2 regions of the Mesorhizobium koreense genome follow, and region 2 is predicted to be linked to the other one. Evidence: predicted binding sites of a transcription regulator. Region 2 holds the regulator's gene; the other holds the start of a gene.

Region 1 (4,212 bases), 2.2 Mb from region 2:
GAAATCATTGCCAGGCGTACAGCCCCCGCAAGGGGCACCGCCATAAGTGATGTAGTTCGCGCCGCGCAGCTTCGACCAGTGATAGTCGACATCGCCGCGAATGTACCAGCCGCCTGTCTCGACGGGCTGATAGACCGGCGCCGGAACCACCGGCGGCTCATAAAGATCGGCGGCGGCGGCTGGCGCCGAGATGCCGGCCAGAAACAGAATTCCGAGCAAGGCCGACTTCGACTTTGCAAACATGACACATCCCCTTGACGCCGGCTGAAAGGCGTACCCTCGGTTGAACGTGAAAGGGATAATGCAGCCTATTTAGTTAAATTCGGCTTAACCCTAATCTTTAACCACGATCCTCCCGCGCGAAAGCGGCGCGAAGGACCCTCGCCGACGGGTCCGACGGTGAAAAGACGGCGTTCCCGGTAGGGTTTGGTCTCAGGCGGCGCTGCGCGTATCCGAGATGATCCCGACGATATCGTCGACGACGGCTTCGACGAGCGAGCGGTCGTCGGCCTCCGCCATGACGCGGATGAGCGGCTCGGTTCCCGATGCGCGGATGACCAGCCGGCCGCTATCGCCCAGCCGGTTGCGCGCGTCCTCGATGACGGCCTTCACCGGCGCGCTTTCCAGCGGCTTGTCGCCGGAGAAGCGGACATTCTTCAGCATCTGCGGCACCGGCTCGAACTTGCGGCAGACCTCGCTCGCCGGCCGGCCGGTGCGCTTGATGCAGGCGAGCACCTGCAGCGCCGAGACAAGTCCGTCGCCGGTCGTGGAGAAATCGGAGAGGATGATGTGGCCGGACTGCTCGCCACCGACATTCAGCCCGTGCTGGCGCATGTGTTCGACGACATAGCGGTCGCCGACCTGGGTGCGCAGCAGCGTCAGCCCCGCGTCGTTCAGGAAGCGCTCCAGGCCGAGATTGGACATGACGGTGGCGACGATGCCGCCGCCGGCAAGCCTGCCGCTCTCGTTCCAGGATTCGGCGATCAGCGCCATCACCTGGTCGCCGTCGATCACCGTGCCGTTCTCGTCGACGATCACCATGCGGTCGGCATCGCCGTCGAGCGCGATGCCGATATCGGCGCGCACCTCATGCACCTTCTTGCACAGGCTGAGCGGATTGGTGGAGCCACAATCCTTGTTGATGTTGAAGCCGTTTGGCTCGCCATTGATGGTGATGACCTCGGCGCCGAGTTCCCAAAGTGCGGCCGGCGCCACCTTGTAGGCCGCGCCGTTGGCGCAATCGACGACCACCCGCATGCCCGACAGCGACATGGAGCGCGGCAAGGTGCGCTTGGCGAATTCGATATAGCGGTCATGCACGCCGTCGACGCGCTTGGCGCGGCCGAGGCTGTCGGCGTCAGCGACGCTGATCTCATCTTCGTTCTCGAGGAGATGCTCGATGCGCTCCTCGATCTCGTCGGAAAGCTTGTAGCCATCGGGACCGAACAGCTTGATGCCGTTGTCCTGGTAGGGATTGTGGGAGGCCGAGATCATGACGCCGATATCGGCTCTCAGCGAGCGCGACAGCATGGCGACGGCGGGCGTGGGAATAGGGCCGAGCAAAAACACGTCCATGCCGGCGGAGCAGAAACCGGCCACCAGCGCATTCTCGATCATGTAGCCGGAAAGGCGTGTGTCCTTGCCGATGACGACGCGGTGGCGGTGCGTCCCGCGCTGGAAGGACATGCCGGCCGCCATGCCGACCCGCATGGCGATCGCCGGCGTCATCGGAAAGGAATTGGCGTGTCCGCGGATGCCATCCGTTCCGAAATAGCGCTTTGACATCGGTCTCGAATCCCCAGAATTCATCAGGCTTTCGGCATCATCTGCCACGGAGCGGCCGGGATGCGTTTATCAATTTATATGAGGGCATGTTACGCTTTGCTAGCGTGCGCCCCCTTCCTTGGAGAAAGGTAAACGGGTTCTTTAAGGAATTCCATAAAGCGAACATATCGGCACGGACAGGAATAAATTCTTTTCTCCTGCGGAAGGAAGACGCTTGACTCTTCGGGAGAGCTCTGGAATCCATAAGAACATAGCATGAACAAATTGTCGGAAGAGCGGATACCGTCATGGCCAGCCACGCCATGGCGCGGGAGACCATTTCTGCCCTGCGCCGGGAAATCGCAAAGATCGAGGGCGTCCTTGCCGACAGGCTGGTCGAGCCGTCCGGCGCGCCTGAGGATGCAGGCGGCATCCTCAGGCGCCGCGACGGTCAGGCCGCCGGCATGGGACGCTCGTCCCTGTTGCGGACAGGTGCGGAATCCCTTGATGCTGCTCTCGGCGGTGGTCTGCCGCGAGCCGGCCTCATCGAGATCCACGGTGCGGAGGCACGCGACGCCGGAGCGGTGGCAGGCTTTGCGCTTGCGCTGGCAAGCCTTCTCCTGAAGGAGGAGGTGATCGGGCCGCTCTTGTGGATCGGTACGGCGGACATCTTCAAGGAGACGGGTACCCCCTACCTTCCGGGTCTTTGCGCGCGTTTCGGCCTCGGGCCGGGCGCTGTCCTCTTCTCCGCCCCCCGCCGGCTCCGGGACGCTCTCTGGATCGCCGAGGAGGCGGCGCGGCTGAAAGCCCTTTCGGCGACATTCCTCGAAACCGGAGGCAATCCGCGCCGGCTCGACCTCACCGCGACAAGACGCCTGCACCGGCGTGCGCTCCAGGCCGGCCGGCCTCTCTTCCTGTTGCGTGAGGCGGGTTTTGCCGAGCCGACCGCAGCGCCGCTCCGGCTTGTCGTTGCGCCGGCGCGCGCCCGGCCCCGATCGACGCTTGCCGGCCCGCTTGCCCACTCCATCGGCCCGCCTTCCTTCACCGTCGGCATCGGCAAGAGCCGGAACGCCGCGTCCGGAGAATTCATCCTCGAATGGGATGCCGCCGAGCGCGGCTTCCGCGAAAGACGGCAGGAAGACCATGGGACAGAGAATATTGGCATTGTGGTTTCCGCATCTTCCGACCGACCGCATCCTGCGCCAGCGGCACGGACGCTCCTGGCGTTCCCGGATGGCGGCCCGGTCGGCACAGATGAAACGAACGCCCCTCATCGTCAGCCGCCACGAGAACAATACGAGACGCATCGCAGCGCTTGATGAACAGGCCGAGGCGCTCGGCTTGAAGCGCGGCGTGGGGATCGCGGATGCGTGTGCCATGCACCCCGGGATCGAGATCGCCGAGACCGATCCGGTGGCGGACAGGCGTCTGCTCGAAAGCCTCGCCGACTGGTGCGACCGCTACACGCCGCTGGTGGCGCTGGAAGGCGAGGACGGCCTTTTCCTCGACATAACCGGCTGCGCCCATCTCTTCGGCGGCGAAAAGGCGATGCTCGACGATATCCTTGCCCGCTTCTTCCATCAGGGATTCGATCTTCGTGCGAGCATCGCCTCGACGCCGGGAGCGGCATGGGCCGCGGCGCGTTTTTCCCTCTCGGCAATCGAAGAGGGAGACGAGGCGGAGGCGCTGGCGCCGCTGCCCTTGCCGGCGCTTCGGCTTGACGCGGCGGTGCGCGGCGGGCTGGAAAGCGTTGGCCTGAGGACCGTGGGCGCGGTCATGCAGACGCCGCGCGCGCCGCTTGCCCGGCGCTTCGGCAAGCTCCTTTTCCTACGCATCGACCAGGCGCTCGGCCAGGTGGAGGAGCCGATATCGCCGCGCCTGCCGGCACCGCCGCTCGCGGTGGAGCGCCGGCTCGTCGAGCCGATCGTGACGATGGAGGCGATCGAGCGGCTGGTCGGATTGCTCGCCGCTACGCTGAAGGCGGACCTCGAGCGGCGTGGAGAAGGCGCGCGATCCCTGCAACTGGCGCTTTTCCGGGTCGACGGCGCCGTCAGCCGGATCGCGGTCGGCACCGCGCGGCCGCTACGCGACCCGGACAGGATCGGCCTCCTTTTCCATGAAAAGCTCGCTGCGCTTGAAGACCGGATCGACGCGGGCTTCGGTTTCGATCTGGTAAGGCTTTCAGCCCTTTCCCTTGCCCGCTTCGAGGCATGGCAGGCCGATTTTTCCGGAGAGGATGCATCGGAGGAGGAAAGGCTGGTCCTGTTCTCCGACCGCATCCGGGCGCGCCTTGGCGACCATGCCGTGCTGAAGGCCATCCCCGTCGAAAGCCATCTGCCCGAACGTGCGGCCGCAGCCGTACCCTTTGCCGGAAGGACCGCCGCATATGAAATCACCTCCTCCCCACAAGGGGCAGAACTATCGCATATGACCAAATATCCCCCACTC
Region 2 (4,212 bases):
GGCGCCCCCTCCGCAATCGGCGTCGTATCTCTGGCGGGGTGGCAGTGCGACGGTGCGGCACTTCGTCGGTCTCGCCGCGACCTCGCTTGTCGCGGGAACGGCCACGGCTCTCTTCGCGGCATGGCATTTCCAGCGCGTCTCACCGCTCGGCCTCGTTGCCAACCTCGCCACCATGCCGATTATCTCGGCCATCGTCATGCCGTTCCTGGTACTCGGTCTCGTGCTGATGCCGTTCGGCCTCGACGGGGCGGCCTTCGCCATCATGGGCAAGGGCATCGGCCTGTTCACCGAGATCGCGGTCGCGCTGTCGAAACATTCACCCTTCGACGCGATCGGTATTTTGCCGGGTTCCGCGGTTGTCTTCCTAACGATGGCGCTCGTGATCCTGACCCTTGCAACGACATGGTTCCGGATTGCGGCGCTGCCGCTGATCGCCATTGGTATCGCGCTCATTGCGCGGCGACCGGCGCCGGAACTCTTCGTCTCGGAAGACGCGAGCCTTGTTGCGCTGAAGCTTTCAGACGGTCGCGTGACGGTCAACCGCAAGCGTCCGAACGGCTTCACAATGGAAGACTGGGCACGCGCCATGATGGCGACAGCCATCGTAAAGCCGGGCGCGACCACCGCGTCTGCCATACCTAAAGCCGCGCCGGAGGTGCCGTTTGCCTGCACCAAAACGCTTTGCGTCGCGTGGAATGCGAAAGGGGTGGTGATCGCCCACGCAGCCACGGAGAAAGCGGCCGGCAACGTCTGCGCAATCGCCAGCCTGATCGTCATCGACGACGCGACTGCGAACGATCCCTGCATCGCCTCTGGCCCGGTCATCATCACCAAGCGTGACCTGGCACGTTACGGCGCTGCTGTCGTTACGTTCGAAGAGACTGCAAAGGGCTTCCAGCCGACCGTGGAATACTCGATCGAAAAGCATTACCGCCCATGGCATGCCGAGAGAACCTATTCACGCGCAGCACGCGGCCTGCCACCTTATCAGCGCCGGCAACGTAGCGAAAAAGGGTCACACAAAAATCCGCCATACCGGGATAGGCAACCGCATGAGAGTAGCCTCACTCATGCCGCGTCCACTCAATAGCGGCGGATCAGCCCGACCAGTTTGCCCTGCACCTTGATCCGGTCCGGACCGAAGATGCGTGTCTCGTATGCTGGGTTGGCTGCTTCGAGCGCGATGGACGCACCTTTGCGCCGGAAGCGCTTGAGGGTGGCTTCCTCGTCGTCCACCAGCGCCACGATGATCTCGCCCGGGTTGGCCGTGTTGGCGTTGCGGATGATGACCGTGTCGCCGTCCAGGATTCCGGCCTCGATCATGGAATCGCCTTTGACCTCGAGCGCATAGTGATCGCCGCCGGAAAGCATCTCCGGCGGCACTGCGATCGAATGGGTCTGGTGCTGTATGGCATCGATAGGCACACCGGCGGCGATGCGCCCCATGACGGGGACGGAAACACCAGCCGCATCGTCATTGCTCGCGGCGGGAACGCGCGACTTCTCCGGCTGTTTGCGGCCAAGACTGCCTTCGATCACGCTCGGCGAGAACCGGCGGCTGGCATTGAGGCCCGGCGCAATGGAATCAGGCAGGCGCAGCACTTCGAGCGCGCGCGCCCTGTTCGGTAGTCGCCGGATGAACCCGCGTTCCTCAAGTGCCGTGATGAGGCGATGGATACCGGATTTCGAAGCGAGGTCGAGCGCGTCCTTCATCTCGTCGAAGGACGGAGGAATGCCGGTCTCCTTCAGCCTTTCGTGGATGAACATCAGGAGTTCGTGTTGTTTGCGCGTGAGCATCGCGATTTCCCCGAGAATCAGCGTAGTAAACAAAACCAGAACAAACACTATCTGTTCCAGTTGTGTTCCGCAACCGTTTAAATTTCAATGAACCACGGTGAAAATCGGCTTTGGTTGCCTTCAGCGGATGAAAAGTACCCGGCACGGATCGCCGGCCGCCGCGGCGGGCGCGTGTGGCTCGCGGATGATGAGGCAGTTGGCGGCGGCAAGGGTCCTCAACATGGAAGAGTCCTGTATGCCGAAAGGCGCGGCGAGCAAGCCCTCCGACGTCTCCTCCGCCGCTGCGCGCACATAGTCCCGCCGGCGGTCGTTTTCGGGCATGGCCTCGGCGAGTCGGGCCTCGCGGACGTCGGGACGATGCGTCCGTCCTGCAAGCCGCGCGATCAGTGGCACTAGGAAAAGATGGCTGCCGACCATGCTCGATACCGGGTTGCCGGGCAGGCCGAGCACGCGCGTTTGCCCGATACGCCCGGACATCAACGGCTTGCCGGGGCGCATGGCGATCTTCCAGAAATCGAGCGTCATGCCTTCAGCCGTCAGCACCTCGCGCACGAGGTCGTGATCGCCGACGGAAGCGCCGCCGAGCGTGACCAGTATATGGGCGCCCGCGGCCAGCGCGCGGCGGAGCGCCGCGGCGATGAGTTTGCGGTCGTCGGGCACAATGCCGAGATCGAGGATTTCGGCGCCGGCATCGCGCGCGATCGCGGCGACGCCATAGCCGTTCGAGGCGATGATCTGGTCCGGGCCGGGGTGGCTGCCGGGCAGCAGCAACTCGTCTCCGGTCGCGGCAATCGCAACCAGCGGCCGCCGCACCACGGGAACCTCCGCATGATTCGCGGCGGCCGCAAGCGAAAGCGCGGCGGGGTCGAGCACGCGGCCGGCAGGAAGGAGCGGCTCACCTTCGGCGAAATCGAGGCCCGCACGGCGGATATGCCGTCCCCGCGCCACGCTTTCCAGAGCCTCGACGAGGCCTTCGCTGACGATGCGGGCGTCTTCCTGCAGCAGGACCGCGTCGGCGCCGTCTGGTACCGGCGCACCGGTGAAGATGCGCACGGTTTCACCCTTGCCGACCGTGCCTGGATAGCGCTTGCCGGCTTGCGCGGCGCCGATGATCTTGAGACGCGCGGGGAGGGCGGCAATGTCCTCGGTGCGGACCGCGTAGCCATCCATCGCCGAGGCGTTGAAGGGGGGCTGCGTGCGCAGCGCCGCGAGCGGTTCGGTGAGCACCCGGCCGGCGGCTTCTCCGATCGGCACGTTCTCCTTGGCAAGCGGCGCAGCGCCGGCGAGAAGAAGCTCCAGCGCACTGTCGACAGGCAGCAGGTCGCCGGTGTTCATGCGCCCTCAGCCCTATAGTCACCTGACTTGCCGCCGCTCTTTTCGATCAGGCGGATGCCACCCAGCACCATGCCGCGGTCGATGGCCTTGGCCATGTCGTAGATGGTGAGACAGGCAACCGACGCTGCCGTCAGCGCCTCCATCTCAACGCCGGTCTTGCCGGTGACGCGCGCCGTTGCGGTAACTCGAAGCCCCGGCAGCGCATTATCCGGCCTGATATCGACGGAGACCTTGGTCAGAAGCAGCGGATGGCATAGCGGAATTAACTCATGCGTGCGCTTCGCCGCCATGATGCCCGCGATCCGCGCGGTTCCAATCACGTCGCCCTTTTTTGCATCTCCGGCGAGGATGAGCCTTAAGGTCTCCGGCCGCATGGTCACCGTGCCCTCGGCGACCGCCAGACGCTCCGTTTCGGCCTTGGCGCCGACATCGACCATGTTGGCCTCGCCTGAAGAATCCAGATGTGTCAGCGTCGAGGTCATGGCGCTCATTCCGCCGCGCTGCGCGCGAGCCTTTCGCCGGCGAGCAGTGCACGCGTGGCCGCCGCAACGTCGGCCTGTCGCATCAGGCTTTCGCCGACGAGGAACGTGCCAATGCCGCTTCGCTCGAGATCGAGGCAGTCTTCATGCGTGAAGATGCCGCTTTCACCGACCAACAGCCGATCCGACGGCGCCATCTTCGCCAGCCGGCGCGATGTATCGAGACTGACCTCGAACGTTCGGAGGTTGCGGTTGTTGATGCCGATCAGGGGCGAACTGAGTTTCAGCGCCCGTTCCATCTCCGTTTCGTCATGGACTTCGATCAGCGCGTCCATGCCGAGTTCGAACGCGGTGTCCTCGAGCGAGCGCGCAACGTCGTCGGAAACGCTCGCCATGATGACGAGGATGGCGTCGGCGCCCCAGGCTCGCGCCTCATGGGCCTGGTAGGGGTCGAATAGGAAATCCTTACGCAACGCCGGCAATGCGGTCGCCTTGCGTGCGGCGGCCAGATATTCGGGCGCGCCCTGAAAGGACGGCTTGTCGGTCAATACGGAAAGGCAGGCAGCGCCGCCTTCCTCATAGGCGCGGGCAAGGGCAGGGG

Evidence for each region. The regulator LexA, encoded in region 2, represses DNA repair genes until DNA is damaged. The targets are predictions, from matches to a motif close to TGTTCNNNNTGTGTTCNG.
Region 1: the regulator LexA is predicted to act here: its motif matches at 2,030-2,047, upstream of RBH77_RS03910 (ImuA family protein).

Annotation. Positions count from the first base shown of each region.
Region 1 is NZ_CP134228.1:833,185-837,396, reverse strand. It holds gene RBH77_RS03920 (outer membrane protein) at 1-243, opposite strand, end outside; gene glmM (phosphoglucosamine mutase) at 433-1,785, opposite strand; gene RBH77_RS03910 (ImuA family protein) at 2,073-3,083, shown strand; gene RBH77_RS03905 (Y-family DNA polymerase) at 3,019-4,212, shown strand, end outside.
Region 2 is NZ_CP134228.1:3,064,357-3,068,568, forward strand. It holds gene RBH77_RS14575 (ComEC/Rec2 family competence protein) at 1-1,090, shown strand, start outside; gene lexA (transcriptional repressor LexA) at 1,084-1,797, opposite strand; gene RBH77_RS14585 (molybdopterin molybdotransferase MoeA) at 1,918-3,132, opposite strand; gene moaC (cyclic pyranopterin monophosphate synthase MoaC) at 3,129-3,614, opposite strand; gene trpC (indole-3-glycerol phosphate synthase TrpC) at 3,620-4,212, opposite strand, start outside.